Regions from separate parts of the Paenibacillus sp. FSL R5-0766 genome, predicted to be linked through region 1. Evidence: riboswitches for the same ligand, from Rfam matches in the RefSeq annotation. Region 1 holds a riboswitch; each other region holds the start of a gene.

The links. A riboswitch is a leader RNA that binds a small molecule or an ion and turns the genes downstream of it on or off. The one in region 1 is predicted to bind thiamine pyrophosphate.
Region 2: another riboswitch for thiamine pyrophosphate. It lies ahead of thiC (phosphomethylpyrimidine synthase ThiC); the one in region 1 lies ahead of MKY66_RS04550 (ECF transporter S component).
Region 3: another riboswitch for thiamine pyrophosphate. It lies ahead of MKY66_RS02330 (ABC transporter substrate-binding protein); the one in region 1 lies ahead of MKY66_RS04550 (ECF transporter S component).
Region 4: another riboswitch for thiamine pyrophosphate. It lies ahead of tenA (thiaminase II); the one in region 1 lies ahead of MKY66_RS04550 (ECF transporter S component).

What each region holds. Positions count from the first base shown of each region.
Region 1 covers NZ_CP150227.1:992,970-1,001,079, forward strand. Annotated here, with positions in the region: gene MKY66_RS04545 (copper amine oxidase N-terminal domain-containing protein) at 59-1,012, opposite strand; TPP riboswitch at 1,179-1,289, shown strand; gene MKY66_RS04550 (ECF transporter S component) at 1,732-2,325, shown strand; gene MKY66_RS04555 (ABC transporter ATP-binding protein) at 2,326-3,897, shown strand; gene MKY66_RS04560 (energy-coupling factor transporter transmembrane component T) at 3,872-4,666, shown strand; gene MKY66_RS04565 (PQQ-binding-like beta-propeller repeat protein) at 4,769-7,072, shown strand; gene MKY66_RS04570 (ATP-binding cassette domain-containing protein) at 7,204-8,013, shown strand; gene MKY66_RS04575 (methionine ABC transporter permease) at 8,010-8,110, shown strand, end outside.
Region 2 covers NZ_CP150227.1:757,097-765,206, reverse strand. Annotated here, with positions in the region: gene MKY66_RS03565 (YafY family protein) at 1-123, shown strand, start outside; gene MKY66_RS03560 (zinc ribbon domain-containing protein) at 197-1,018, shown strand; gene MKY66_RS03555 (hypothetical protein) at 1,485-1,652, shown strand; gene MKY66_RS03550 (hypothetical protein) at 1,835-2,521, shown strand; gene thiC (phosphomethylpyrimidine synthase ThiC) at 2,975-4,759, opposite strand; TPP riboswitch at 5,181-5,294, opposite strand; gene MKY66_RS03540 (IclR family transcriptional regulator) at 5,443-6,186, opposite strand; gene MKY66_RS03535 (alpha/beta hydrolase) at 6,546-7,571, shown strand; gene MKY66_RS03530 (Fe-Mn family superoxide dismutase) at 7,722-8,110, shown strand, end outside.
Region 3 covers NZ_CP150227.1:491,280-499,389, reverse strand. Annotated here, with positions in the region: gene MKY66_RS02340 (hypothetical protein) at 1-220, opposite strand, end outside; gene MKY66_RS02335 (phospholipase D family protein) at 424-1,713, opposite strand; TPP riboswitch at 2,253-2,365, shown strand; gene MKY66_RS02330 (ABC transporter substrate-binding protein) at 2,587-3,627, shown strand; gene MKY66_RS02325 (MTH1187 family thiamine-binding protein) at 3,844-4,134, shown strand; gene MKY66_RS02320 (ABC transporter permease) at 4,134-4,892, shown strand; gene MKY66_RS02315 (ABC transporter ATP-binding protein) at 4,930-5,832, shown strand; gene MKY66_RS02310 (TatD family hydrolase) at 5,914-6,744, shown strand; gene nfsA (oxygen-insensitive NADPH nitroreductase) at 7,065-7,808, opposite strand; gene MKY66_RS02300 (TetR family transcriptional regulator) at 7,801-8,110, opposite strand, start outside.
Region 4 covers NZ_CP150227.1:3,666,913-3,675,022, reverse strand. Annotated here, with positions in the region: gene MKY66_RS15850 (hypothetical protein) at 1-111, opposite strand, end outside; gene MKY66_RS15845 (nucleotidyltransferase domain-containing protein) at 108-929, opposite strand; gene MKY66_RS15840 (CD3324 family protein) at 1,086-1,352, opposite strand; gene MKY66_RS15835 (L-dopachrome tautomerase-related protein) at 1,648-2,733, opposite strand; gene MKY66_RS15830 (hypothetical protein) at 2,986-3,270, opposite strand; gene MKY66_RS15825 (spore gernimation protein GerQ) at 3,459-3,701, shown strand; gene MKY66_RS15820 (spore coat protein) at 3,713-4,099, shown strand; gene MKY66_RS15815 (zinc-dependent alcohol dehydrogenase) at 4,096-5,232, shown strand; gene MKY66_RS15810 (hypothetical protein) at 5,264-5,464, shown strand; gene MKY66_RS15805 (spore coat protein) at 5,476-5,772, shown strand; gene tenA (thiaminase II) at 5,959-6,645, opposite strand; TPP riboswitch at 6,759-6,856, opposite strand; gene MKY66_RS15795 (endo-1,4-beta-xylanase) at 7,063-8,110, opposite strand, start outside.

The DNA.
Region 1 (8,110 bases):
TGTAATGCAGATGTCATAGTATAGTTCTGCTGAGCAATATTTTATAGCGGAGGCTCAATTATTTTTCTCCCGGAACTTCAACAATGACTTTGCCTTTCTCGGGGGCAACAGAACCGGTATCGATGGAGCCCAATTTGTTCATGATCTCGTAAGAGGTTTCTTCAAGCATGTGAGAGTACTTAAATGACACGAGTGTATGACCTGCTACGGAAGGACGAGTCCCTGCTTCAGCAACGGCTTTGGTTTTAATAAAGAACAGGTCTCCGATGGTTCCAGCAGTTTTGCTGATGTTGGCCTGCCATTGTAGCAGGGCACTTCCATTTTTAAGGATATAATAGCTGATCAGATCGTTATCCTCAACAACGAAGAAACGATCTTTTTTACCTTGTTCAAAAATGTATTCAATGGAGGAATCCACCGGACCCAAAGGGTTGCGAATGTCCAGACGTGCTTGTCCCAGTTCAGAGAAGCGTGGCAGATGCAATGCGGCTTCACGTGCCACAGTCAGATCGGAACTGTTATATTCTTTTACAATCGTAGCATCTGTAGTGTAAATGTAAGCTTCCTTGGCCTTCTGGTTCCATTGCACCTTGGCACCAAAAGCTTCACCGATGGCACGGAGCGGAAGCATCGCTTTACCATTCACCAGAATCGGCGCGGAGGATAATGTCGCATTCTGACCGTTTTTTTTCATTGTTTTGCTGTTAGGTGTAAGGACATACTTATCGCTGCCTGTGCTAATACTGATCTCTTTTGTTTTGTTATTGTAGCCAAACGTATAGTTGCCAAGGAATTGAAGCTCCGTCAATGCCACGTACGTAATACCCTGCCGTATGACAACATCATATTGAGCTTGAACATTGTTAATATAAGCTGTCGGTTTAGGTTTAGTTGCTGCGGCTTCCGCCACAGTGGATGAGAGTAAGGCTGGTGCCGTGCCTGCGGTGAGTATCGAAGCGGCAAGGACCATTTTCCATGTTTTAAGCTGCCAAACAGAGTTGTAATTTTTCATCAGTATCAATCTCCCTTCTAATGTTTAAGACGGACTGTATAACCTAAATGTTGCATATTATGGAAAGTGAATCGTTAGATATCCCCTTCCTTTTACCCCAAATGAAGCATGATGATTCTTCTAGGGATTGCCACAAATACCCATCTGATGTACATTAGAAGCAATGAAATAAGTGAACCGGGAGCTCAATGAAGTTGGGCTGAGAGAGTGGCCTTGTGCCGCTGACCGTACATCTGATCTGGGTAATGCCAGCGTAGAGAACATGGATTTGCAATATGTAAGGGTGAATTGTGGGAATGAACAACAGACCTCTTTGAACTGTGGTGGTGTATCTGCCAGGGCGGAGGAGAGCTGGTTGATATTCCGTATTTTCGACATCCATCCAATACATCATTGTGAGGATTGTACACTGTGCGTAAGGCCTGCCCGGAATCGGGGAGGCTTTTTCTTTTATTTTTAGAGGTTGTTCAAAAAGTCTGCTTTTGATTACGAAGGATGCCTGACGGCATCATCAGCATCGAATATGGAATTCAGCCGAAATAAGCGGGAGGCTTACGAAGTATGTTTCCTTTGGAAACATTGCGGTTGCTCACGTAGTTTTCCCTACGCTCGGCTACTCCATTTCTAGCTTCATCCTATCTTCTTGGTACTGAAAACCAGTCTTTTTGAACACACACTTTTACAACCCCCACAGGGAACAAAGGAAGGACGTAGAGAACATGGCAACAACAGCAGGCAACAAGCGATTGAAACTAACGGATATTCTGGTAACCATCGTGATCGCAGTAGTGTTTGGGGTGATTTACAAGATATGGGGACCTACATATGACTTGATGAAACCATTTGGCGTTCATGCGGAGCAGATGATCTATGGCATGTGGTTTATGGCGGGCACGTTTGCTTTTGTTATCATTCGTAAACCAGGCGTGGCTATTCTTGCCGAAGTTGCGGCTTCAACGGTAAGTGCTTTCTTGGGTAGTGAATGGGGCATGTCCACACTGGTGTATGGTCTGTTGCAAGGATTGGGAGCTGAGATATTCTTCGCCGCATTTTTGTATCGCAAAACCAATCTGTTTGTCACCTGTCTTGCAGCCGTAGGAGCTGCAGCGGCTTCGCTTTTGCTGGATTACCAGTACGGATATATTGATTCACTCTCGGCCTGGAATTATACGTTATTTATCGGGTTCCGCTTCATTGGAAGTATTCTGATTGCTGGAGTGTTCGCTTATTATCTCGCCAAAGCATTGGAACTGACCGGTGTAACACGCTCACTCAGACCGGTATCCAAACAGGATTATGAGGCGCTGGATTAGATGAGCGGAGAGGGGAATTCGCAAGCGGTAAGTGTAACTAATCTAAGATGCAAGTTCCCGGGAGAGAAAGCCTTGGTATTTCAAGGCTTGTCTCTTTCTGTGCGTCAAGGGGAGAAAGTGCTGTTGCTTGGCCCAAGTGGCTCCGGTAAATCGACGTTATTGCAAATTCTGAGCGGTCTGATACCACGTTCGGTTGAGATTCCGATGAAATGTGATGATATTCAGGTTCCCGCCCAAGCAGGAGTGGTCTTTCAAGATCCGGATACCCAGTTCTGTATGACCTTTACGGATGAAGAGATCGCATTTGTTCTGGAAAACCGAAATATTTCGCGTGAAGAGATGCCTGCTCTGATTGAATATTATCTGAAACAAGTGGGGTTATCCTTTGAACAGAATCGTGTATTGATCCAGTCCATGTCTCAGGGGATGAAGCAGCGTCTTGCAATTGCTTCGATGCTTGCCATGGACCCGGAGGTATTGTTTTTGGATGAACCCACTGCACTGCTGGACGATGAGGGGACTTCCCAGGTATGGGATACCGTCAAACGGATCGCCAGTGACAAAACGATCATCATCGTTGAACACAAAATAAACGAGATTGTGGATATGGTCGACCGCATCATTGTGTTGTCACCTGAAGGAAAGATTGTGGCGGATGGGCCAGCACAGCAGGTATTTACGGATGAACGGGGCAAGCTGAAGGCTTATGGAATCTGGTATCCGGGTGTGTGGGATGAGCACGAGCAGGCAGCTAAGGAAGAAGAGGGAAGTGCTACTGGAGAGCTTCAAGTGTGTGTGGATCACGGCATCTCAAGTTTGGAAGCACAGCAATCGTCTGGCTTATCCGATACACCGGGTATATCCCCCATATCTCACGTCTCATCCTTATCACCTGTATCACCCGCCTCTCAGCCTGCACTGGACTTGCAGCAGTTCACCGGATGGCGTGGGAAAACACCCTTCATTCAGGTGGAACAGGCCAAAGTATGGCATGGAGACTGGATTGGTATTGTCGGAGCTAATGGAGCAGGCAAGAGTTCATTGTTGTTATCTCTGATGAATATCCTGAAAACAACAGGTCATTATGAGGTGGAAGGTCAGCCTTCTGGCAAAACGGAGCAGCTTGCAGATCGAATTGCGTTTGTATTTCAGAACCCGGAGTTTCAATTTGTGACCAACACGGTCGCGGAAGAAGTGGAATTCTCATTACTGGGGGGCAGGCTTACAACGGAAGAAAGACTTGCCAGAACTGATCATATGTTGAATCAATTTGGACTAATCGACCTGTCCGAGCGTCATCCCTACCAATTATCGATGGGGCAGAAACGACGCTTGAGCGTTGCCTCTGCACTGGTGAGAGAGCAGCGAATACTGCTGTTGGATGAACCTACTTTTGGACAGGATGCCCGGAATACGTTCGCCATGTTAGCACAGCTGGAGCAATTGCGGAGAGAGGGAACAGCCATTGTTATGGTTACCCATGATCGTGAAATTGTAAAAAGATATTGCACCCGAATCTGGACGGTAGATGAGGGGAGGTTATCTGATGCAACTGTCGTTTCCTCACCGTGAAACCTGGCTTCATAACGTCAATCCGGGATTAAAGATGATCATTCTGACGATGATGTTTGTCATCGTTATCCTCATTCACAATCTGAATGTAATGGCCAACGTAGCGTTGGCGATGATGCTGTTACTGTGCTGGACAGGTCATCCGTGGTATAGATTGATGCTGTACGCATCACCATTCATTCTGGTGTTTATCTCCACGTCTACAGGTATGATGATGTTTGGTAAGGGTGAGACCACATGGTATAAGTGGGGATTGATTCACATAACCGAAGAGAGTTTCTATCGCGGTCTACACTTGGGTTTTCGCTCGTTGAGCATGGCAGCGGCTGGCTTGCTGTTCGGACTGACAACGAAGCCGGTAAGGCTGTTTTATTCCCTGATGCAGCAGTGGCGGCTTCCTGCAAAATATGCCTATAGCTTTCTGGCCGCGATGCGCATGATCCCGATTTTGCTGGATGAATTCCAGACGCTCCGTTACGCTATTCGTATACGTGGAACACGGCAACGTGGCTCTCGCTGGAACGTGTATGGTACACTCAAGCGTTACGCTATTCCGCTGCTGGCACAGAGCATTCGCCGTGCACAGCGAATGGCGGTAGCGATGGAAGCGAAAGGGTTCACAGATGGCGCGAGCCGAACGTATTACATTCAGATTGGCTATTCGCGAGCTGATCTGTGGTTTGTATTTTATTATATCCTCACCTTAACAGCTGCTTATTACATCGGGGTTACCTTTCCTTATCATGCTACGATGGTGGATGTAAGGTAATATTGGGAGATAGATAGAAATATATTGAGGTAAACAGTAACTTTTTCCTTTTTTTCTGCGTCTCTATTGGAAATACCTTCTAATGGATGGGGATGAACGAGAGTGAAGACGGGTCCTGACAGGCAGAGAACGGGGTACAAATGGATTACCATGACTGGATTATCAGCTGCGCTGTTGACGGGATGGATGCTGCTGGATTCCAAAATGGTCGTGCTTGGAGGACAAGCTTTGGTTACAACACCACAAGCCTTGGGGGCAAGTTCTCAAGTCTTATCAACACAGTTGGCCTACAAACAAGGAGAACCCGTTACACTCATGAATGACATTCCTCTGTTCAAAAACAGAAGGGACGGCAGTGTGGCTGCTGACCAGATGGGGATTGAATACTATACATCAAAATACGAAAAGTATACGTTGGCCTCGGTTCGAGGCGAGTGGGTGCAGCTTAAGTCAACCGATCATGGAGACTTTTGGCTGCCAAGTTGGTATGCCTTGAAGGAGAGCAGAAGCATGACGGAAACAGCTCCCCAAAGCTTCACGCTCCAATCAGGCAGCAAGCTGTATCTGGCTCCAGATAGTTCTACAATCTGGTCTAGTGAGAAAGCGCTAACAGATCAGGCTGTTATTGTTGCAAAGTGGAAAGGATGGTATGGGGTCTCCATTGCCCCACGAGTCTGGAATAAAGAATCCTTCACGTATCGGCCAGGACTCTTCTGGATCAAGGCACAGGCTATAGAACAGCGGATGAATGTGGCTGATAGCTGGTTCCAACAGGATGCATCGCTGCCAACTTCGGTTATACGCCATCTGACAGATGTTAAGCTGAACAAGGCAACCACATCCAAACAAGTGGCTGGGTGGTTAGGCGAGCCGGATTGGAAAGAGAGTTCAAGCAATCTAAATTTCACGGGTGATTCAATGAGTATTGGACAGACCTGGAGATATGAGCGGGAAGATGCGCAATTTCTGGTCACATTCAACAGAAATGGCAGACTGGTCAGAACACGCTGGAATTTAGCACAGGATAATCGAAATGCTGTCGTTTCCGATTGGAACATCAGTCGGGCGGATGAATATGGGTTCACAACAAAAATCTATGGCACAACACTGCCAACGACAATCCCTTGGAAACCGGTATGGACCAACCAGGGGGATATTAACTACACTTTTTTACAAGCAGCCACGGATGATGTACTCCTGATGAAAGGGGATGACGGTGGATTTAGCGGGGATTACTACGAAGGTTCCATATATGCTCTTGACCGACATTCGGGCCAGAAATTATGGGGGATTAATGGGGGCTTTGGAAGACAGCAGGCAGAGGTGGATGCAGAGCGCCAATACGTTACAATCTACACCGATTATGACCCTGACAAGAAAAAATACGTGGATCGTATTCGTCATCTGAACTTGAAGAGCGGAAAGGTCATGTGGACGTACACTCCTAAGCAAAATTTTAGACTAAATGGCATCACCGCTGCTAAGAACGTTGTGGTTGTGGATAACCCGGTTGTTGAGAGCTCAAGCAACAGTTGGTTAACGGTTCTGGACAGTGCAAACGGAAAAACATTGTGGACGCGAAAACTGGCTACGGGTTATGAAATATTGAACAAGAGTGCAGATGACCCTTATGTGTTGTATTGGGAAAAGAATAAGCTGGTTGCAGTCGATCCGCAATCGGGCCGAACCGTATGGAGCTTGAAGGGCAAACGATCCACCATAGAACAATTTTGGAATGATCCATATACTGGTGGAATTGAACGTCTTGATCCCTTTGCAACCACGAATGCTGAAAGATGGCTATCACTAGATAATCAGTGGCTTCTGCTTGATCTGAACACGGGGAAAAAGCTTGCCCAATTCCCTGCTCGGGTAGGACAGAGATTTGAGGAGCTGAATGATGGCATGCTGTTGATCCGTGAGAACAAGAGTGGCAATCATTACGGAGAATATGAAGATTTTACAACCACCCTGTATGATGCCAAGACAGGCAAAACACGCTGGACGCTCAAGGGCAAGATTGAACGAGGACTGGTGGAAGAGGATCAGTTGTATGTGATTAAGAATGGCTACCCGGCGGCTGTGGATTATAAAACGGGGGAGACGCGTTGGAATGCCAAAGATACGATTGCAACACTAAGGCATCCGACGAATCAGGGAAGTTATCTGGTCATTGATGATCAGTTGCTGCTGCCCATGGACGAGGACTGGTTGGTATTGAATAAAAATAATGGAGCATTGTTAGGTCGTGTACATGACGTTGTGATGGGAAACCCGGAGCATCGCGACCGGGATGCGAAGAATGGAATGATTAACCGGATCGGCAATGAAGTGTACGTGGGTTCGTCCAACGGACGTTTTCGTGCATATGAAGCCAGCCGCCTTCAGGAGGCAATCTCACCTTAAAAGCTTGTCTCGTAAGGGATGTTGATTTATTATAAATGAACAGGCTTGCTCGCGCTCCGGTTATCGGCTGTGCGGGCTTTCTTCATGTGTTCTTGAAGAACCATGCATGATCATTCACGGGAGGACTCTCCATGATCTCATTATATGGTGTAAGCAAACGTTATAACGAGCGCGTTTCCCGTGCAGATCAGGGATTCGAAGCATTAAGCTCGGTGTCCCTCGAAGTGGGACAAGGAGAAATACATGGCATCATCGGATCGAGTGGTGCAGGCAAATCCACGCTTCTGCGGATGCTCAACGGATTGGAAAGGCCGGATGATGGTGAGGTTGTTGTGAATGGGCAGCACCTGACCCAGATGAATGAACAGAGTCTGCGTCAGGCACGAAGATCCATTGGCATGATCTTTCAACACTTCAATCTGGTCGGTAACCGAACAGTGAGTGGCAATGTCTGCATGCCATTGGAACTGGCGGGTATATCTCGTGCGCAGCGAGTTGAACGTGGACTTGAGGTACTACGGTTTGTTGGACTGGAAGACAAGGCGGATCAATATCCTGCACAGCTTAGTGGTGGACAGAAGCAGCGTGTGGCCATTGCACGAGCGCTCGCCAGTCGTCCGGATGTGCTGCTCTGTGATGAACCGACCTCTTCGCTTGATCCACAGACCACGAACGGTATTCTGGATGTGCTGCGACATATCAATGAAACGCTGGGCGTGACCATTGTCGTGGTGACACATGAGATGGAAGTGGCTCGCAGACTATGTCACAGGATATCCGTCATGAAGGATGGGCGACTCGTTCGTACGTTGTCTAAAGCGGAAGTGAGCAGTATCCCTGCTCCGCAGCCTGATCTGCTGACCTCCTTGCTTGCGGGTGACGAATACGGGATGACAGGTTCGTCTTTGTTCCGTCAGGCAGAACAGGAGGACAAGTCATGAGGTTACCTGAGTCTGTGCTGAAGTATCAGCATGAGATATGCCAGGCGATCGGAGAGACTTTTGTCATGGTGGGTATCTCCATTGCGGCAGCTGTTCT
Region 2 (8,110 bases), 240 kb from region 1:
TATGGGTTCATTCTCGGCTTCGGTGCAGATGTTGAAGTATTGGAACCTCAGCATATTAGGGATGAAATCTGCCGTATCGCGGAGCAAATTGTACAAAATTATATCTCCCCGACTCAAACCTGACAGACAGCTGTCCAGTTCCTCCCCGTATACTTCAGATATATTCAATCTGTACATATACAAGGAGGAACCAATCATGAACGTCACTGTATGTCAAAGCTGCGGCATGCCGCTCACAACCCCTGCCCAATTCGGAACGGAAGCAGATGGAAGCACAACCCGTGAGTACTGTAGCTATTGTTACAAAGAAGGTCAGTTCGAGCAGCCCGGTATGTCACTCGAAGGCATGACCGAGATGTGCACTGCCATTCTGAAGGACGAGGGCATGGACGAGGAATCCGCTCGTTCGATGCTGCGTAACCAGCTTCCTTTTTTGAAACGTTGGCGCACAAATACAACGGATCAACATGCTCAATCTCTTGTGGAAAACTCTACTACTAGTTCTGCTAACCCTCGTCAGGTAACAACAGATCATTCGTTCTCTGCCCAGCCCGTTCGTTATGTCACGCTCCCAGGCAAACGTCTTGCTGGCGTATCCGCCCGCACAACCAACGCCATTGAGATCAGTGGCAAAGGCTGTATTCAGGGACTCTGGAACAATTATTTTGCCTCAGATCACCTCCCTGCACCCGAAGTTATTCGCTATGGTTGTTACACGGATTACACCGATGGCATAACCGGAGAATACACCATACTGGTAGGGCATGAGGTCAGTCCGAACGAATCATTGCCTGAAGGATTGAATGACATTCTACTCCCTCCTGCAACTTACGCCGTATTCACCTCCAGAAAAGGAGCGATGGCAGAGGTTGTTGGCGAAGCCTGGGGAGCCGTATGGGCATGGGAGAAACAAAGCGATCGTACGTTCACCGGGGATTTTGAATTATATGATGAACGCAGCCTGAATCCCGAAAGTGTACAAGTAGATATATACATCGCTGTTCATCAAAATAGATAAAACCAACACAATGCCACCTCATACAGGATCAAAGTTTCCTCGCATCCTTTTTCATATCACGAAAGCTGCCGGGTTCGCTCGGCAGTCTTTTTGTTATATCCGGAACTACATTACCACCTAAACAACCCGACCATGGTACCAAGTTAGTTAGCATGCTTTGCATCATTTAACCAGACAATATGCCTCATAAGCGGGTACCATTGACTTCCTTAAAATTGGGACTATTCACATAACAACCGATTCGATCCTCCCATATCAAACCTCTCATATCAGGTTCTTTACTCCTGAATTTTCCTAAAACCGTTTACATCTCCTTAAAACCGGGTAAAATCACTACAATCCAATTGGAATTACATTCTAAAGTCATCTATTTCGTCTAACAAGTCACATGTACCTATATGCGCACCTGGCATGGTAACCAGTCGAAATAAATAATTTAAAAAAATGCTTTAAAGGAGGAACCAAGATGATCCGCATGCCTATTCAGCAAATGATCCCGTACCACCACCAATATCCGCGCAACACGGCGACCACTGCTCCTAAAAAGGAGAATGAGAACACTCAAGGTCTATCCTTTCATGAAATTTTACAGCAAAAAATGGCGAAGAAAAACGCTTCTCCTTCCCTTAGATAAAAATGGACACCGGACCGACCCTAGTCGAGTCAGGTTATCAACCGTCTTTCCGCAGCTTGGCGGAAGGGCGGTTATTGGCGTGGAGCCATAAACGACTGTACAGTTCTCAGGCATGTTTCTATAATGGTTTAAATATCTAAAAGATCCATGACATATACGAACTGTTAAAGGGGACTTAGCACATGATCACCATTGGTTGTTTTCACGCTCATTATTCCAACATCGCCTTAATTGAAGAGACGCTTGCTCCTTATGAAGTTGAATTGGTCCATTATGTCGATCCAGGTCTGGATCGTCTTAAACATGACGCTGACTTTAACGAGGTCGTCATTCACAAGAAAGTAGCCCAGACGCTCCAATGGATCGCCGAGTGTCATGCCCATGCCATTCTGGTCACGTGTACTCTGTTTGCGACAGTACTGGAGCAGGAAGCCACACAGGTCCCTGTGCCTGTGATCGGCATAGATGATCCGTTATTGCAGGAGATGCGGCGAGTACCAGGAGATTACATCATCGCATTCACCAACCCGGCAACTATTGAAGGAACGATGGCACGGGTGAATCAGGCATTACAGCAAGAGGATGAGAATGGGCAACTACACGTTGCCAAGACATCTCAGACGGAAGCAGTGTGCATCTCTGGGACATTTGAGTTGATTATGCGTGGAGATCAGCAAGGATATCTCGAAGCGGTACGAGAAGGCTTACATCAGATTGCTGAGCAGTATCCGGATAAAACGGTAGTGGCAGCCCAACTGTCTATGGCTCCCGCTGCTGCACAGGTTACAATAGATCGCGGTATTCCAATCCATAGCCCGCTGGCATTGCTTGCGACGTATTTGGAGAATAATTTGGGCCTGGCTCGATAGTAGTGGCTGGTTTGAAGTGAAATTTTACAATCGCTAAAACATGTGAAAACTACTGTGGTGGGAAATAGGCTTGCCCCCAGTGGGAGGTGATCCTATGAACTTCTCTTTTAACGATGTAATCGTGTTCGCGATGTTAATTATTGCGCTCCTGACATACATTGATCGTAAAAAGAAGTGACCCGCCACAGGTTGACGGCCTGACGGGTCACTTCATCTGAACTTGCTGCACTCGGAGGAATACCCACCGCAAATGCTGTGCAGGAGTAGCCATTGGCCTGGCTACTCTTATTGGTGTTTACTTACATTCATTTTATTAAACATCTGCTAGACAATCAACCATAATGCTGATAAAAAGTATCAGGAAGCTGATCAATAAGATGAAAAAGTCGACATGATAGCAGTATTCTCACCTTCAAACGATGTCAGACTGCCCAGCTTGCGCTGTACCGGCGCCTAGGAGCGTGTCCGATATTCCTCCGCCTTTTCCTGCATCCCGGCAGCTACAGCCTCATTCTCGGACAATCCTTTGTCCGCCGCAAAGGCACGAATGTCCTGCGTGATGCGCATGCTACAGAACTTTGGTCCGCACATGGAGCAGAAGTGAGCTTCTTTGGCTCCTTCTGCTGGCAGCGTCTCATCATGGTAGGACAGCGCACGTTCAGGGTCCAGTGACAGGTTGAACTGGTCACGCCAACGGAACTCGAACCGCGCTTTGGACAATGCGTCATCGCGGCGCTGGGCACGTGGATGTCCCTTCGCCAGATCGGCAGCGTGGGCCGCGATCTTGTAGGCGATGACCCCTTCCCGCACATCATCCTTGTTGGGCAGGCCCAAATGTTCTTTTGGCGTAACATAACAGAGCATCGACGTGCCGAACCAGCCAATCATGGCCGCACCAATGGCGGATGTGATGTGATCGTAACCCGGGGCAATGTCGGTCGTCAGCGGCCCCAGCGTATAGAACGGTGCTTCTTTACATATCTCCATCTGCAAGTCCACATTCTCCTTGATCTTATGCATCGGCACATGCCCAGGACCTTCGATCATCACCTGCACATCATGCTTCCACGCGATCTGCGTCAGTTCCCCGAGCGTAGCCAGTTCCGCCATCTGTGCTTCATCATTCGCGTCGTAGATACTGCCAGGACGAAGTCCATCTCCCAGCGAAAACGCCACATCATACCTTTTCATAATCTCGCAGATTTCTTCAAAATGAGTGTACAAAAAATTCTCCTGATGATGCGCTAGACACCATGCTGCCATAATGGACCCACCGCGAGACACAATGCCTGTCATCCGCTTGGCCGTCATCGGGATATAACGCAGCAGTACACCTGCATGAATCGTAAAGTAGTCCACGCCCTGCTCTGCCTGCTCAATGAGCGTGTCACGGTATAACTCCCAGGTCAGCGCTTCCGCTTCGCCATTCACCTTCTCCAGCGCCTGATACAGCGGCACCGTACCAATCGGCACAGGTGAATTACGGATGATCCATTCCCGGGTGGTATGAATGTTTTTGCCTGTGGACAGATCCATCACCGTATCCGATCCCCAGCGTACCGCCCAGGTCATCTTCTCGACCTCTTCCTCGATGGAAGAGGATACAGCAGAGTTGCCAATGTTGGCATTGATCTTCACATGAAAATGACGACCGATCAACATCGGCTCACTCTCCGGGTGATTGATGTTAGACGGCAGGATGGCCCGTCCACTCGCCAGCTCTTGCCGCACAAATTCCGGTTCCACGCCTTCACGAATGGCGGCAAACTCCATCTCTGCCGTAATGACTCCCTGCCTCGCGTAGTGCATCTGGGTCACACAGCGGCCTGTCTGTGCTCGCAGCGGTTTGCCTCGTAATCCGGGGTACTCTTCAGCGCCGGCTCTCTTCCCTCCGGGTTTCAGTCCGTTATCCTCCGGTTTAACTGTACGGCCTTGGTAAGCTTCGACATCGCCGCGCTCTGTGATCCAACGTGTGCGCAGGGATGGCAGACCTGCACGGATATCCGCATGAAATGCGGGATCGGTCATCGGGCCGCTCGTATCGTAGACACGCAGCGGTTCGTTATGCTCCACCCCTTGGGGAGTATTCGTGTCATGAAGGGCTATTTCACGTTCAGGAACAGCAATGTCTGGCCGTGAGCCCTGAATGTAGACTTTGCGGCTGCCGGGAAAGGGCTGAACCCGTCCGGCCGCCCCTGTTTCTTTTTCCACCTGCTGATCGTTATGTTCCTGTTCCATCGCTTGTTGTCCCGTTTGATTTCTTGTACTCATGTTCACTTGTCTCCTCCTCAGTGTTCGTTCGCTTGTTTGGTTGGTTTCATCATTAGGTCACTTACGTACCTGTCCCAAATCATGCGCAATGCAGAGAAGAAAGAGCGATCCTACACCAGACCAGGGGAGACATTATTTATGTACAGTTCACAACAGACCGAAGGCTGCCGCAGATCATGGATCTATGGTGACTTCCCTCCTCATCCAAGCCCACTTTCGCAGGTTATTGAAAAAGAGGCCCATAGAATCCGCGCTATATCGCCTGTTCCCTGTATATAAAAAAGCCGGTCCCCGAAGGAACCGACTTTTAATGTCCATCACCAATAATGCACCTTTATGAAGCTCCTTAACGGAGCCCTACAAGGGTCACATCATGTGGTGGTTGTGGTCATATCGCCGATTACTTCCCTACGCTGGTATGATCCAGATCAGGTGCAAAGGGTCCGGAATCTCATGCGATTCCGTCTCAGTCCGGACAATTCGGACTCCCCTAGTAACGTTAACAAGTTGCGGCATACACATGCCGCAGTTCATATTCAATGATGCTGGCTCCGCTGGGCCGTCCATAACAGAGTAGCGCAACCGGAACATAAAAACAACCTTTATATTCCAGAACACCAACTCAATTGGAGAATAACCTTACCTCAACATCAGGATAACATGAGCCCCATTTGCGTAGCCGCTTCCTTTAGCACAGGTGCGTATTCATGCAATGTCTCCTGTGAGAGTCGGCTGACAGGCCCTGAGACCGAGAGTGCGGCTGCAATATTGCCTCTGCGATCCATAATCGGTACAGATACCGCGGCAGCTCCCGGCTCACGTTCCTCATAACTCGTCGCATATCCGTTATCCCGGATATCTCCCATCTGCGCCAAATACACCGCCGGATCAATAAACACCGGCCATTCAGGCCCATTCATCAGTTCTTCACGATCCTCATCCGTGGCAAACGCCATCAAAACTTTGCTGGAAGCGCCCACAGACAGCGGCAGTCTAACACCAACGGGAGCAACTCGGCGAATCGCCTGATCACTTTGCACAGCTTGAATCCGTATCCTTTCACTCCCATCACGCAGGTACAGACTCACGGTCTCCCCCAATCGATCTCTCAGTCGCTCCATCGCAGGCAGCAGCAGAATAGCGGGATCATCACTGCGGGACATGTGAGCCGACAATTCCCAGATTCGGATGCCAAGTCTGTACTTCTCTGTTGCTGCATCGCGGATCACGAACCCTCGATCCTCCAGCGTAGCCATCAAACGGTGCACTGTACTTTTGTGCAGGCCAATCTGGCTGGCAATTTCGGTGAGTCCCAGATCACTGCGTGTGGTAAAACATAATAATATATCCAGCGCCCGTTCCACAGCCCGGACGGTTAACTTGCGATCTTCCATGGCATGATGCCCTCCTCATGTTTCATCACATGAAACTTGGTTACATAAATTATATGAGAAACGGTCTCATCTGTAAACCAAAAAGAGCCAAAATCAAAATATGCCAACGTGTAAATTTTTCCTTTTTATAAGACTTAATCCCCTGTAATTTACACACTAAGGTAATGTTACCCATATATCTTAAGAACTATATAACAATTGCGTAACAAATGCCCTCAATCAATTGACTTTGACTATATTGGAACATACGATAAAGATATATTACATTAAGATATCGCTCTGAAGCAGGCTCTGAAATCGACGCAATTCTCTTTTCATGTCGTTGTTATCTTCAACTGAACTTCAAAGGAGGGGCATTCATGTATCCAACATCCCAGAGCGAAGCCCCGCTGCAGACAAAAGTGTCCGATCTGCCCTCTTCCCTATCACCGAGGCTGATTCGGTTCAAACATATTATCGTAGCGTTGCTGCTCTCCGTTGTATTTTTTCTACTGTTTTGTTTTATTGCACTGCATGGTTATATCGCATGGGTATTATCCAATCCTATTGTAGCGCCGGTCTTCTCCAATCCAATGCAGGCCAAGAACATGAAGTACGAAGACATCACGTTCCCGGCAGCAGATGGCAGCCGGACGATGCAGGGATGGTATATACCTGCTGACAACGCTGCAAGCAAAACGATTATTTTCAGTCACGGCTATGGTGCCAATCGTGAAGAAACATGGGTACCCATGTATGACCTGGCCCACTATGCCCATCAACTTGGGTTCAACGTGGTCATGTTCGATTATGGCTTCGCCTCACAGGTGAACAAAGCTGTAGCCACAGGTGGCAAAGCTGAGTCACAGCAATTGCTGGGTGCCATCCAGTTCGCCAAGCAGCGAGGTGCGCAGGAACTGGTTGTCTGGGGTTTCTCCATGGGTGCCGGTACGGCCCTTCAAACTGGACTGATTACCCAGGAAGTGGATGCGATGATTCTGGACAGTACGTTCCTGCTTGAGCCGGATACGCTGTACCACAACATTCATAACCAGATCGATCTCCCGCGTCAGCCTACACTCGAGATCATGAATCTGTTGTTCCCTGTTCTGAATGGTACCGGATTACAACAGATTCCATACCAGGAAGTGAAAAAGGAAGATTATCCGTTCCCGATTTTCTTCATCCATGGCACAGAGGACGAGAAGGCGCCTTATCCAATTGCGGAGCATCTCGCCGCCAACCAGACCAATCCATACTCCGATGAATGGATTGTCCAGGATGCGCATCATGAGTTGATCTTCCGGGAGCATCCAAAGGAATATCTGCGCCGTGTCTCAACTTTCCTGAGTCATGTAACGAAAACAAGCAGTGACGATGTACAGAACACGAATAGTGGAGAATAACCAAATTTCAATCATCCGAATTTTTTCAGAGCCCTCAGGGGCTCTTTTTTTGCACTCATAGGACAACAAGCTCGCGGAATATACTCTTGGGACGCATGAACAGACGGTCTGCATGCAATGAATTTGATCTGAAGGAGGTTCAAAATAAAGATGAACTGGTATGGATATGGTCACCTGCTGCCTCTGCGGACATTGGAGGAAATCCGTTTCTGGAAAGAGCAGGAGAAAGAACATACACTCGTCATTCGTGCCCTGGTTCCTGATCTGGAGCCCCCATACGTCAAGCTACTGGAGGAATGGGAGGTTACCTTTGCAAACAGTGAGCGAGTAGCCAATCAGCTTTTAAAACAACTATTGCCTGGAACCCATCCGCCTGCTCCCTACATGGTTCGTTGTATCGATCAACTTGTGTTGGCAGCTCGGCAGCAATCGAGAGAGTTCATCAAACAGCTATACGTTCTTCTGGAGCAAAGTGCTGCTGTGCAAGCTGTTCCGCTTGCCAAAGTACTCATTCTGCATTTTATCCGCGAGTCGGAGTA
Region 3 (8,110 bases), 500 kb from region 1:
GAACCATGCCAATCACCATAAAAAATGACATGGCGAGTACACCCAGAATTTTGTTGGACTTGTCAAAGGGTAAGGAAAAAGCAATCTTTCTCGCTATAGGTCCGACAATGAAGGACTCTACCACAAACGCGATGACAAAACATAATATGAATTGAAGCAGTATCTCAAGCGGGGACATCTTACCGAGTAACCCACTATGCCATAAATTGAATGTCATCATGACGACAACCATTCCTGTACACATCATTAATCCGAAAATAATTTGTTCCTTCTTGCTTGTTGGCAATTCTCTCATCCTCTCTGTTTACCTTCGTAATTATAGAGATGAGGAAACCCTCCACATAAGTGAACATTCTGTGAACAAATCTGATTTTTCCAAATTAAAATTTATGGAAGTAGCTATATCTAATAGCTGGTTCTTTCCTACAACAGAAATCTCCAGAGAAAAGACAGTTTGGATAAAGCTGTGATTGCCATTCGTTTGAAAACAGAGCCTTTCTGATTCGTAGATTCTGCTAGTTGCTCACCTTTATTCACACGTGTACTAAGTGTACGTTTGATATCCATAGCTTCTGTTAGTTCGTTGGCGAATGCAGAACCAGAAATGACCACAGCAGATTCGGTATTTAGAAAGGCGGATCTGGGATCAAGGTTATACGAACCAACCATGCTGAGGTAATCATCCATGACAAATGATTTGCCGTGTATGGAATAAGGGCCTTGGTATTCATAAATGGCCAGATTGGTATCAAGCAACCGTTTCTTAGAGCTTAAGTATCCCGCGAAAGCCAAAGGGTTAGGGGTCTGCTGGATTGAATTGGTTAACATGACCCATTCTGCTTTTGGATTCATCGACAGATGTACGGCTTTCTTCATTTTCTTGGTAGGAATGGCATATGGCGTCTGAAGGTACACTTTCGACTTTGCTTGATTGGCGAAATGAACAAATGCTCTCCACATGGTCGGGTCTTTATACAGCCTCTGGATTGGATTGTGAATGAAAGCGACGTGGTCGGAACGAAGAGCCCCTTGAGCCCATTCCTTCGGCAACACTTTAACAAAAGGATCGCTCTCAGCCTGAGCTTTTTTATATAACTCAGCCAGCTGATCCAGCTCTTGTAACCCCTTTGTATGATGCTGACGTTTGGCATGTTTTTCTGGTTTGGTGAATGGATGTTCCCATAACCGATCTATATATTTTTTCATTTCAACAACCGTGCTGTTTTTATTATGGTTTGGATTGTAAACAAGGACATCCCGATCGAATACATAGTCTTTTTTGGGTTGCAATGCCATGTATCTATCACCAATATTTTGGCCGCCAATGATGCCATATGTGTTGTCGACAAGAAAGATCTTGTCATGCAGACGGTTATGCCATGTCCATGGCATAACTATGTTGAGTGGTTCATAATACCTTAACTCCACATTGGGGTGAGCTGCAATGGCATCTGGAATATCACGCAATTCTCCGCGCATGTTGTGAAAAATCCCGTCTAAAATGATTCGAACATGAACACCCCGATCAGCCGCATCGAATAAAGCAGCAAAAAAGAGTTGAGATGTTTTTCCTTTTTGGATGGAGTAATAAGCCAGGTCGATGCTTGTTTTCGCCTCTCGAATGGTCTGGATTCTCACCTGACCGGATTGAAAGCCGTCCTCCAAGAGCAGTACGCGATCTGTCGTACTTCCTGCTGTTAACAATTTTTGCATATCCGTATTTTCAATAGTAGATGGAGACGGAACCAAAAATAAAAGGTAAGCTGTGAAAAAAACGTAGACACAATAGGACAGAATAATTGCGAATATGGTTTTAAGGATCATTCAGTACGCCCCCATATGTAAAAAATAATTATTTATATAGCAGTACTATCTCCTTTTGTATCTAAATTATGTTGTTTAAATGAAGCAAGCGTCTCCGGTCAAGGTCAAACGATCAAAAGCTGATCACTGAAATAGGGAAAGCAGCCCTGATGCGATGAGATATCAAACATCGGATTTGATCCAAGTTTTTGTTGGAAACCTTCCAGATCCTCAGCACTGAGGCTATGGCCCACTCGATGCTTTTGCAATCAGCCAGATTTCCTTATATGATTCGCCACGATAATTATTGAAAATAACACATCTAAACAGGCTGATATACATATGTATAACGGCCTGTTTGATAATTTCATACGTGTCCCCATCCAGTTCCTGACTGGACACGTTCCACCTGCTGGCCTATAATTACACCTAGTAATGCCCGTAACTTCATAGTTTCCCAGGGGAGTCGGAATTGGCCGGCTGAGAGTGTATCCCACCAAGATACTAACCCTTAGACCTGATCTGGATTATGCCAGCGTAGGAATCGGAGTATATCGAAATGGCACAGCCCTATGGCTGAACGCCACCTCTCTAACGCCTGCACGCGTCCCGGAATACGGGACGCTTTTTTAATGTTCTTTTATATAGCCAGAGAGCTAAAAAAAGTGACGTTATCCAGATCTCAACTGGTATAAATCTGTCGATTTATGCAAGATGATTGGATATGAAGCCAAGGAGTACCCCGGGCCAATCGGCCGGACATACCGAAGGAGAGAACCACAGATGAAATGGCGTAAAACGATGGGATTGTTGCTCTTATGCGTGCTTATGGTGACTGTAGCCGCATGTGGTGGCAAAGAAGCTGCCCCAGCTGGGCAGAACGGCAACACAAATACGGAAAGCAGCAACGAAGGTGACACTGCCGCCCTGAAAGATATTAAAGTGGTGCTCGACTGGACACCAAATACGAATCATACCGGCCTGTATGCGGCTGTAGATCAAGGTTTTTACAAGGCCGAAGGCTTGAACGTGGAGATTGTACAACCAGGTGCCGGTGGCGCAGATACGATGGTTGCCTCCAATGAAGTGCCTTTTGGCGTAAGTTATCAGGAGAGTGTAACTCAAGCCCGCACACAGGGTGTTCCATTGGTCTCCATCGCAGCAGTTATTCAGCATAATACATCTGGTTTCGCTGCTCCGGCGGATCGGAATATCAAGTCACCGAAAGACTTTGAAGGTAAAACCTATGGCGGTTGGGGTTCCCCTGTGGAAGAAGCCGTGATGCAATCCATTATGGAAGGCGACGGAGCTGATGTATCGAAAGTGAAAAATATTAACATGGGTGACGCTGACTTTTTCACCGCAGTGAAACGGGATATTGATTTTGCGTGGATTTTCTACGCCTGGACGGGTATTGAAGCCGAACTGCGCGGGGAACCAATCGACATGTTATATGTGAAGGATTATTCAGATGCATTGGATTACTACACGCCTGTCCTCGTAACCAACGAGCAGACGATCCAAAACGACCCCGAGTTGGTGAAAGCATTCCTGAAAGCCACCTCCGAAGGGTATCAATACGCAATTGATCATCCCGAAGACGCAGCAAACATTCTGATCAAGGCCGTACCGGATCTGGATAAGGAATTGGTACTGGCAAGCCAGAAATGGCTTAGTCCAAAGTACACAGATGACGCCCCGCGCTGGGGAGAACAAAAACAGGAAGTGTGGCAAAACTACACTGACTGGATGTTTAGCAAAAAACTGCTGGATGAACAGATCGATGTGAGCAAGGCATATACGAACGCGTTTTTACCCCAATAAAAATTGCTTAAGTTTAACTTTTTTACACAAGAACGAAGAGTGCAGAACCCATCTGAAGAAGCGAAGCGCTCACCTTTATCCCCGGATTTCCTCCATTAGAATTCATTAAAGAAATCCGGGGATAACAGTGATCGGAAGAGGGTACTGCAATCGGAGTGATAAGTGTAAACCTGGTTCAATTCATGCAATTTATCACGAAAGGAGCCGTGATCTCTCATGGCAAGCACATTACTTAGCATTCAGGTTATCCCGAAAACGCCAAATGGCGAGAACTCTTATCCTTACGTAGATCGCGCCATTGAAGTTATTCAGCAATCCGGCCTGAAATATCAGGTGAACGCACTCGACACCACGATCGAGGGGGAACTGGAGGAACTGCTGGAGGTTGTCCGTAAAATGCACGAGGTACTTGTGGAGGCTGGCAGCCCAAGCATCATCTCCCAGATCAAAATTGCCCATAGCCCTACTGGCTTCAGCATGGATACCCTGACGGAGAAGTATCGCTAATGCATGCCTATTTCAAAAGTGTATGGCCGCCCATTGTGGCGGTTATTCTCTTTATAGCGATATGGCAGGGAGCCGTCTCCCTCTTCCATATTGAGAAATGGATGCTGCCTGCACCGTCCGACATCGCCCGCGAAGCGGCAACTCAGGCCGAGCGACTTGGCATGCACGCCTCCGCAACCATTCAGTTAACGCTGATCGGATTCGCGGCTGGCACGGCGGTCGGATTGCTGATTGCGATGGTGCTGCATTTGGTCCCTTTTCTCAAGTCAGCCCTGTATCCTTTACTTATTCTTAGTCAAAATATCCCGACCATCGCGCTCGCACCGCTCCTGTTAATCTGGTTCGGATTCGGGCTGCTGCCCAAGCTGATTACGATCATCCTGGTCTGTTTCTTCCCCGTTGCGGTGGCGGCTATGGACGGCTTGACCCGTACTGACGCGGCCATGATGAACTATATGCGCATGGCTGGTGCGAAACGTCATCATATCTTCTGGAAGCTGGAGCTCCCCCATGCGTTGCCATCCGTGTTCTCCGGTGTCAAAATCGCCGCTACCTATAGTGTGATGGGAGCCATCATCGCCGAATGGATTGGCGCAGACAAGGGTATTGGTTATTATATGATGCTGCAAAAGTCAGCTTATCGCACCGATCGTTTATTCGTGGCGATTATGATTATTGTCGCGCTCAGCTTGCTGCTCTTCCTGTTCATTGCCCTGCTGGAGAAGCTTCTCGTGCGCTGGCGGCCACAGAAGCGATAGTAAAGAAGTAATCTGTATATTAGGAAGTGATGACCATATGAATTGGCAACAGGACGAACACGACCAGCCTGAACGAGGAGCACGCGCAATGGAGCCAAAGCACGGTGAAAAGCTTCACCCGGCTACCCCTGATCGACCTGCCAATACTGCTCCGGTTCCGCCTGCATTGGACGTCGTTGACGTTCATGCTTCATTCCGCGAACGGCGAAGCAGGTTACCGGTTCTGAACGGCCTGTCCCTGACCGTGGAGCAAGGCGAGTTTGTCGCTATCGTTGGGCCATCCGGCTGTGGTAAAAGCACCCTTTTCCATATCATCGGTGGTCTGCTTAAGCCACAGGAAGGCCAAGTACTTATGAACGGTCAGAATGTAACGGGACAGCGTGGCAAGATTAGTTATATGCCACAACAGCCTGCTCTTTTCCCGTGGCGTACCATTGAAGACAATGTACTGCTTGCTGGTGAAGTAGCTTCAAGCGCTCCCCCTCGGGCCGAAGCACTTGCAGAAGCTCGTAAGTGGTTAAGTAGCGTGGGTCTTGCCGGATTCGAGCAGGCATACCCTCATATGCTGTCGGGCGGAATGCAGCAGCGTGCGGCATTTTTGCGCGCCCTGCTCAGTCCGCAGGAACTCATGCTGCTGGACGAACCTTTCAGCGCGCTGGATGCACTGACACGTAGTGACATGCAGCGCTGGCTGCTCGATATCTGGGAACAGAACCGCCGCTCGGTGCTGTTCATCACCCATAATATCGAAGAAGCATTGCTGCTAGCGGATCGGGTCTATGTGTTATCCAACCGACCTGCAACGGTGTTGCACGAGGTACATGTTCCTTTTGATCGCCCAAGACGAGAAGAAATTACGGAGCAATCCGCTTTTCTGGAGCGTAAACGGCAGATTGCACAGTGGATGAGAGAAGAACAGCAGAAAGCCCGCCTATCTTGATAGTGCGGGTTTTTAAGTTATTATTTTCCTTTAATGGGTGATCCACCACAAGGAATTCTGCGTAACATAGTTAGAATATAAATGACCACAAGGAGGAATTCCCTCGTGCATTCTCAAGCTTTTGCACCATTAATTGATGCTCATATTCACTTCGATCAGTATACCCCTGACGAACAACGCGAGATGCTGTTATCTTTCCCGTCTCAACAAGTCGAGGCAGTCATCGCCGTGTCCATGAATCTCGCTTCTGCCCAGGCCAATCTGGAGCTTGCAAAACAACATCCACGTAACATCTATCCAGCCTTCGGTTTCCATCCAGAACAGGAACTGCCGTCCGTTGCAGAAATGAATCTGTTCTTCCAATGGATCGAAGAGCATATCGGACAAGCTATAGCCATCGGAGAGATCGGTCTTCCCTATTACAACCGTCAGGAAGCGGAGAAGGCAGGGCAGCGCTTCGATCAGAGCGGGTATATCGAGTTGCTTGAACGTTTCATCCAGCTCGCCAAAAAGCACAACAAACCACTTGTCCTTCATGCGGTATACGAAGATGCGGATATCGTCTGTGATTTGCTGGAGCAAAATCAGTTCCGACGCGCCCATTTCCACTGGTTCAAGGGTTCTCGCGAAACCATTAGACGCATGGCTGATAATGGCTATTTCATCTCTTTCACGCCAGATATTCATTACGAAGAAGAGATTCGTGAACTCGCCCGGCAATATCCATCGGAGCAAGTGATGGCCGAGACCGATGGACCTTGGCCCTTCGAAGGGCCGTTTCAGGGACGAATGACACACCCGGCCATGACCAGACAGGTTATCCAGGCATGGAGTGAGATCACCGGTATGGGAACCGAGCGGGCCGCCCGGCTCTTTTATCAGAACACAAAGCGTTTCTATGGCTTAACTTAAGTACAATCAGGTAACAGCAAGTACTCTCGCTTGCCCTGCCAGCACAGCACAAAGAAGCCAGTCGGCTTCGCCACCGACTGACTTCTAGTCTACTATTATATATCAGTTGAACTAAATTTTTACACAGGAACGTAGAGGACAGAAATAACCTGAGGAAGCAGCGTTCGCCTAAAAGCTTTCTGCAAGAAAGCTACTTCGGAAGCATACGCTATCACTAGATTTTCACCTTCACAAAAATTGGATCAAAAAATCTGGGGATAACAGCGATCGGAAGGTTGTTCTGTCATCGGAGTGGCAAGTGTAACTACCTTCAGTTCAACTTAACGCTTCAAGAATCCTTTGCCTTCCAGGAACGGTCTCACTTGCAACCTTGTCGGCTCAGTCAGGCGCTTCGCCATCAGTTCGGACCATGGGGTCGTTCGTTCACCGTTAGTCCGTTCTTTCATGTACGCCGTCGTTGTCTCATCATACTGCTCAACACCTTTGATGCTCTGCTCGGCATTATAACGATTATGATGCAGGACTGCATCCAGCGGCAGACGCGGCCGAATTCCCGTTTCCTGATCTGCAACACCAATGCACATGCCATACACCGGATATACTCCTTCCGGCAAATCCAGCAACTCAGCTACTTCCTCAATCCGGGTACGAAGCCCCCCAATATATACGATTCCGAATCCTAGTGACTCCGCTGCAAGAGCGGCATTCTGGGAAGCCAGAGCAGCATCAATCGTGGCTACCATGAAATTCTCTGTTGAATCAGCATACGATTCCTTTTCAGGAAGATGACGTTTCGCAGCATCACTCAGCCGATACAGATCAGCACACCATACGAGAAACACCGGACATTCATTGACGTAGGCCTGATTGCCTGCCAATTCAGCCAGCTTGGATTTCTGCTCTATGTCAGTCACAGCAATGACGGTATAGGCTTGTACACTACTTGAAGAAGAAGCCATCTGACCCGCTGCTACGATGGCTGCAAGCTGCTCATCACTCACCGGGTCTGGCTTGAATTTGCGTACAGAGCGGTGTTTCATCATTAACTCAATGGTTTCATTCATGGCTGTTCACTCCCAATCCTCGAAGTACGAACTCAATTGTCTGCTCAGCGAGTTCGTCTGTATTCATATCCTGATATTCAAAGCCAAACCGTGAATTCTTGGCCCGTTTGTGTGCCAAGGCCACACCCATCACCTGAAGCATCGCATAAGTTACGGACTCAATCTGAAACAATCCCTGGTCTTTTCCTTCTTGCAGAAGTTCCTTAACTCGAGTCCAGACGGGGTCCAGAAAACGAAATACGGTAGCTGTGCGATGTGTACGAAGTGTAATTTCTAGCTGCACAATATCGCTCATCTCCCGA
Region 4 (8,110 bases), 2.7 Mb from region 1:
AAGATCATATTTCTTGGTTCCTTTCTCCATAGTCATTTCTTCAAGATATCCATGTGCTCCAAAGGCCGAAAGAAAGACGTAGGAAGCATCATTCGTTATAACACTGTTCAAAATTTTATTGCGGTAGTTGCACCACAGTCTTCGTATGTTCCTCCCAGATTATCAAAGGTTGGAGCCGGTTTAACAATGAAGTTATCACACATCGTGTTATGTAACCTCATAACGCTATTCAACATATTAAAAGATGTTATTCGAATATCTTCAATGGTATGAGCTTCGATGATTGACATGTATAAGGATTCAAGATCATCCGGAACATACCGAAACGAACGTATCTCTTCCAAATATCGCCTGATTCCTCGTTTGATACACGTGTTATTCATACTCACCAAGGCATTGACTAGATTGTACAGAACGCCAGCAGATGCATATCGCACTGAACCGATATCTTCACCCAGCATCGTGTCGCTGTATGCTTGCTTAGCCAGATCGATCCATTTATTTGCTCGATTAAGGCATGCTTCTCCTATCGGGTTTGCAAGTGCATCAAGAGCTTTTTGCTGGAAGTCGTTCAATTTCTCCAAATCCTCAGGCTTAGCATAGTAGAGTATTTTGAGGTCGGTTAGGCTCGATACGTTAGGACTCTCCAAGGTGGATTGCTCTTGTATTCTTGAATCCCATGGCGTGCAATAGATGTCATACCCAACGTCGTCCAAGATGAAGCAGTCGGATATTTCCCATCCCTTTTCTGTATTATTAATGATAATTAAATCAAGATCGCTCTTCTCGTGAAAGTCACCGGTGCTAAATGAACCAGTAAGCCCAATAATGGCGATATCGTCTAGAAAATCTCTTTTTACGCGTTCAATCACCATGTTAATGAGCAGTTCATTATTGTCCAGCAGCTTCTTCTTTATGATTTCGTTCATTCGTTACACCTCTTTGTATGATCCGGCCGTCCTTCATCACAACAACCTTAATTTGAGTCTATCGACTTAGAGGTACGGTTACTATGCATAAGTTGATTTAAGTCATCTTTGCACAAAATCCGCTAAACCGTCGAAACGACGTGTTAGCGGATTTTATTAGTTCTTTGTATAGACTATTTTCTTTATGCTTTCACAGGACAAGAAATATCGACCCGCCAACTCCTCTATCTTGACTCCGTTGCAGAATAAAGATTTAATCTCAGCGTTTCGAGCAGAGACCCTGCTCTTGCTCTCTGTTTTCTCGCCCCATTTTAGGTGCGCCTCTTTGGGTTTTGGGATATAAACCAATTCCCCTTGAACGTATTCTTGAATGATCCGTAACAATTCTTCCGGAAAAATAGACTCGGCTTTTGAATATTTCATGGGCCTCACTCCTTATTTAATAGATCAATAAGGTGCAAAGCCAGTTAGTAGAATATTACGATTCGTCGTTGGCAATGTGATTATTCCCGGGCTCTATACAAAGCATTGCCATATCCTTCACTGGCTTTGCATAGAGCCGTGCATGTAAGAATCCTACTCCGATTGTTTTCATTAGCCTCACCTCCATAGAAAATAGATAGTTTGCTATTCGCTTATTATATCAGGGCTTGTTGTTGAATTGTTTAATTATGTCTTTTGGGGCTGACACGATTGAACGCGTAAAGTGGGATGTATATCAAAAGGTAGGAGCGGGTAATTCATCAATTTTCATGCGTAGTAAACTATACGGTTTTTGTCGCAGGTCTCTTCCATAATGAAATCTCGCCTGCCTATGTAATTGGTTCACAATCACATATAAGTATTGATCCGGACCAATCGAAAAAGTATCCGGCCATAAAATTCGGGGATCATGGGCGATGGTTTCCATGATTCCATTTGGCAATATCTTTCGAATACTATCGTTTTCATAATCTCCAGCATAAACGTTTCCTTTAGCGTCTGTGATCATCCCATCAGATGCACCCTTCTCTCCCCAATACTGCACAAGATCACTTAACTTAAAATCCGGTATCGTTCTGTCTCTTAACGATTCTGTTGAGATAGAGAATAACTGGCGACTGGTTAATGGACAATAGAATAACATTTTTCCATCAGGGGAAATCGCTATACCATCAGAGGCCAATCGAAACGGAGATGTCGAACCATCCGCGTTTCGATTCATCAAAATTTTACCTTCCACTTTTGGCACAAAATACGGATCGGGTGAGGTCGAGCTTGCTCCATGCAACCGTCTATACGCATTTCCGTTTTCTAAATTTACGACGATAATAGCGCCTGGCCCATTGGAAGAAGAATCCGTTATATATGCGTAACCTGCTTTTCCTACACGAAAGTCAAATCGGACATCATTCAGATACGTTGTTGGCAAGACTACATCATCTGCAAATGTATATACTTTTCTTATTGTATTTGTTTTTAAATCTACCGCGACTAATTTTGCACCTCCTTTAATTGGCTCAGAAAAATTTGGTGCAGCTGTGTCCAGTACCCACAAGGTTCCTCTTCCATCTGCAACAACACTTTGGACACTGATGAAGGACATAACGATATTCAATGGGTTGATCAAATTCGTTTCTACATTAGGATAAGGTTGCATCTCACCCTCAACAATTTCCGCTACCGTAAATCTTACGTCATCTCCCCATTTCGGAAAGCAAATGAAGATACGCCCGGTTTCGGATACACTAACGCCTGTAGGCATAGCCCCGTAAAAGGAATGAACGAGTTCTAACTTACCAAAATATTCTTCCATAGGTAACATAGGCAGTATGATGTCCTCCTCAACAAGGTTGAATAGATATTACCTATAATTATGTTCAAGACTTATTCTAATGCCTCTCCCTTAATCATTCTTTTTCAACCTTCATTTTGAAATTGTCCGATAGATCTAAAAATACAAAAAACTTCGGCGTAAGCCGAAGCATGTTGACTGTAACTATATGTGTTCTAGGAAAAATGCTTCCTCCGATCGTCAACGCAAAACTTTGCCAAGCTTATCAGTACCAAAACCGTTTTATTGTTGGTCCGGTAAACCTAATGCATTGGCTGAAGTTATCGCTTGATCTAAAAATTCCTCTGCTCGGGTCAATTGCTGCCTGGCAATCTCCAACGCTTGTGAATTTGTTGCCGCATTAGATTCACTTAACGAGCTTATTGCCTGATTTAAAGCCGTCTGCACCTCAGAAACCGCGTTAGATGCATGCTGCTCCAGCGTATTACTACCACTCGAGTTAAGTGCATCTTCTGCCGGTTTTCTTGCGTTTTCGGTTGCTAGATCAATTTTGTTTTTATTGGGCACCGTGACTCCTCCTTCCTTCAGTAAAATCATTCATTTAAACAGAAATAAGTATGGGATTGAGATTTTGTTTATATCCCTGCGACTGTATGGGAATATTCGGATCTTATCTCTCCGGTGATCCATATTAGTATAAGATCCGATGCATTGGAAAATCTAATCTTGATGAAAAAGGAGGGGAACATTTCTGAATGGCTAATCCAACGCTAGCGCCGCACGAATCGATGGAACTGCATGAAGCATTAAACTTCAAAACGCTCTGCATCGCTAAGTCGAAACTTATGCAAGGCCTGGTCTTTGACCAAGAGCTAAAAGCATTAATGCAGAAAGACGTAATTCAATCCATACAACAGATCGCTGAGCTGCAAGCAATCTACGCAAGAGCTCCTTTTAAAGCAACCGTTCCGAATAATCCGACACCTATAACACATTAAGGGGAACTCAGATGAATACCGATTATTTAGATCCGATTAATTCATTGAATATGCCGGAAATGGCAGATATGACTTTTGCCATGGACTTCCTTCTTCGTGCCAAGGAGGGTGTACGTAATTTGTCCATCGCCCTGACGGAAACGGCTTCACCGGATGTAAGAGCCCTGCTGCATACTCATCTTAAGCAGGGAATTGCAATGCACCAAGAAATCTCGGAGCTCATGATTCGCAAAAAATGGTTTCATCCTTATGAGCTGAACGAACAGTACCAACTCGATCAGCTTTCGGCGAAAAATACGGTGATGATCGGGCAGATGAATCTGTTCCCGGGGGATACGTCACGTAAAGGGATGTTTGATCGGACCCCAGATGAGCATATTGGAGGACATAAAGCATGAAGGCGGTAACGTATCAAGGGGTTAAAAATGTCGTGGTCAAAGAGGTGCCGGATGCGAAGATTGTGAAACCGGACGATATGATCGTAAAGATCACCAGTACCGCCATTTGCGGTTCTGACCTTCATCTGATTCACGGGATGATCCCTAACCTTCAGGAAAACTATGTCATCGGACATGAGCCGATGGGGATCGTAGAAGAAGTGGGCCCTGGCGTGACCAAGGTAAAAAAAGGCGACCGCGTAATCATCCCGTTTAACATCGCATGCGGAGAATGCTTTTTTTGCAAAAATCAGCTGGAAAGCCAATGTGACAATTCCAACGAGCACGGGGATATGGGCGCATATTTCGGCTACTCCGGAACGACCGGCGGATATCCCGGTGGGCAAGCCGAGTATTTACGGGTCCCATTTGCCAATTTTACCCATTTTAAAATCCCTGAAAACTGCGAACAACCGGACGAAAAGCTAAGCTTGATCGCCGATGCCATGACGACGGCATTCTGGAGCGTAGATAACGCCGGCGTTAAGAATGGAGATACGGTCATCGTGCTCGGCTGCGGCCCGGTCGGACTCCTGGCCCAGAAGTTCTGCTGGCTGAAAGGAGCTAAGCGGGTCATAGCCGTCGACTATGTCGATTATCGCTTAAAGCATGCAAAGCGAACAAACAATGTGGAAATAGTAAACTTCGAACAGGATAAGAATATTGGGAACACTCTCAAGGAAATGACCAAAGGCGGCGCCGATGTTGTCATTGATGCGGTAGGAATGGACGGCAAGATGAGCGATCTTGAATTTCTAGCCAGCGGTATGAAACTGCAAGGCGGCACCATGAGCGCATTTATCATTGCATCTCAGGCTGTTCGCAAAGGTGGCACCATTCAAGTCACTGGGGTATACGGCGGACGTTATAACGGATTCCCGCTCGGTGATATCATGCAGCGAAACGTGAATATCCGTTCCGGACAAGCTCCGGTCATTCACTACATGCCATACATGTACGAGTTGGTTACGTCTGGCAAAGTGGACCCTGGCGACATTGTTACGCACGTCATTCCGCTCAGCGAGGCCAAACGGGGCTATGAAGTGTTCGATACAAAAACGGACGATTGCATTAAAGTCATCTTAAAGCCTTAAATATGAATAGATACATGGGAGGACAATCTGAATGGATTCCACATACGCTTTGCATGAGATGCTCGAGGTACATGAAATAGCTGCGTTCAAGACGGTTTGTATGACTAAATCCAAGACCATGCAAGCTCTGGTAACCGACCCGGAGCTCAAGCAAATTTTGCAACAAGATGCGATCTTATCACAACAGCAGCTTCAGGAGCTCGGTGGAGTGCTGTCTAAAGCGACTGTATAGGAGATAAAAAAATGAACCCAATATTAGAACACATGACTGGTCTTAATACGCTGACCGATGACGTGATCGCAATGGATTTTTTGATGAACGCCAAGAGCGGTGTCAGAAACTACGCCATGGCTGTGACCGAATGTGCCACCCCCGAAATCAAACAAATTTTGATGAAACAGCTCGATGAAGCCATAGATTCTCATGAAAAGATATCAAATTACATGGTGCAGCATGGTTTATACCACCCTTACCATATTGCAGAGCAAATTCAGCTCGATCTGAAAAACATTCAGACTGCTATGAACATTCCGTCCTGACACCCTTTTTGATTTTAGCCAGAGACTTCAGAGAACAAAATGTCCCTGTGTCAAGAATTTCAACAATGAAAAAAGGCGGATACTATCCGCCCTTTTTTTGGCATCGTCACGAAACACGCTTATTGCAAGCGTTCCTTTACGTATTCTACTTATTTCTATCCTGAGACTGTTTATGGCCGCTGCTCTCTACTTTAATTGACTACAGTGAACATAAGGCTCCAGCCTCCATGACATCTCCCAAAAATCAAGCTCAAAGCGACTGCACATCACGAAAATATCTTCCATCCGTTGGTACGTGCCCTCGCTACAGCCTTCTAATAGCTTATCCGTTAACGTCACTAGGGATTGATTGTTGCTGTTGTATTCAGAGGAAGCATATCCTGTGATCCACTCTCCGTAAAAAGGATGATCAGCTGCGCCTGGCTTTTGGGCAAGGACTTGACCAATCTCCGCATAGCTCCATGAGCAGGCCAGAATGGATACAAGTACTTCTGCTATGCCACCCGCATGGGAAACAGAGAGCATATAGTTAGTATAGGCTGCATTTTTCAGTGCAGGTTTTACCTGGAAAACATGATCCTCTGTAATTCCTAATCTCTCCATATAAGAACGATGAATTTTCATTTCACCATTCAGGATGTTATCTACGTTTTTACTAAAAAACTGCATCAATTTGGGGTCGTGCGACTTGACAATACCTAGTGCAAATACACGGGCATAATCGTACAGGTACAAGTAGTCTTGCAGCAAATAATAACGAAATTGTTCAACCTGTAAAGAACCATCTCCGATCCCTTTAACAAAAGGATGCTCAAGACATTCCTTCCACACAGGCTGTGCTGCCTGATATAGTCTCTCTGAAATAGTCAACATGTGTTCCTCCAATTCATAATGTACGTATTTAAAAACAAAAAAACGAAACATCCATAGGATGTTTCGCAGACAAATACACTAAAACAAGGGGGTTCGCATGAGCTACCCAAGTACAGCGTTTCATCGTTGCATCCCTACGTTGGCATGATCCAAGTCAGGTAAGGTCGGTTTAACACCCTCTCAGCCGGTTAAGGCTCCCTCGCAAACGGTTGTATGTAGTTGATTACTTTCTTATTCCCATAAAAGAAAAAATAATATCCATTTAGTATATCAAGGGCTGTTAAATATAGTCAAGGCAGATTGTATCCTCCCTCATCACCTTCGGTGACGTATGTAAACGATGGAAACCATCGCAACAATGGTTGAGTTATAGCCACTGTTATGATGGTTTCTATTCTTGCAACTACTGCCGATGGTTTAATGCCCGAGTTTGTTCTTTCCGACAAAAGTGAGTATTCCGTACTGGGAAGTGTTTCTCCAGCTCTCATTGGTCGTATCATTCCATTTAGCTACGCTCTGCTTACCTCCGCCCTGGTTGTCGTTAATTTGAAGCTCGAAGCCGAGAACATTTCCTGTTTTGGGCGTCAATGATTGTAAATGAATTCTGGCTTCTACGAGATATCCTTTATTTGTTTTCTTCACAGCACTTACAAGGCGTCCAGGTGAGGCACCCCCTGCAAAGGTTCCTACATTGTCTGCACTGATTCTGAACTGGGCATCATCATATTGAAAATACGGTGTGCGCTGGTGATTCTCGTCCAGGAAAATCTCAACCGAATCCTGATCCCATGGGTTGATGCTGTCTGTAATGATGTTTGGATCAGTGACGTCGATCAGCAGGTATAGATACTCACCTGACCACATTGCGCGAGCCACTGCCTCTGCACCTTCGCTCTGGTTCAACCGTTTAACTTCAAATGGTGCAGCCTTATTCCATGATGTGTCTTTCTTCCCATCAATCTGAACAATCCCTTGTACAGCTTGTGCAGATTTGGGCATAGGGGCAAGCTGAATCACGCCGTATTTGCTTGTATCCTGTTCCTGAGATTGTGTTCGATCATTCCAGTACAGTGGATTATAAGGTTGTGTCCCACTTGTAGCGCCATCAGCCACACGAATATCCATGCCAACTTCATATTCTGAACCGACTTGGATACCACTCCATGGAATGGACAATTCAACCTGATATCCGGCTTTGGTCTCACGTACACGATATGAACGTTGCTCCGCACCCTCAACTTTGCCCGACCGCTTAATGATTACGTGTCGGTCATCTGCTTCATATGAAGTGGTCTTGCCATTATTGAGATCAACAAAGATATCTACTCTGTCATTCACATCTGCCTTCGCATCCTGAACATCCACGAGGATATACAGGTTACTATGATCCCATAAGGTGCGGAAACTGGCTGATCCCGAAGAGTCACCCTTCAGTGGAGTAGACACCGCTTTGTTCCAGAGCGGA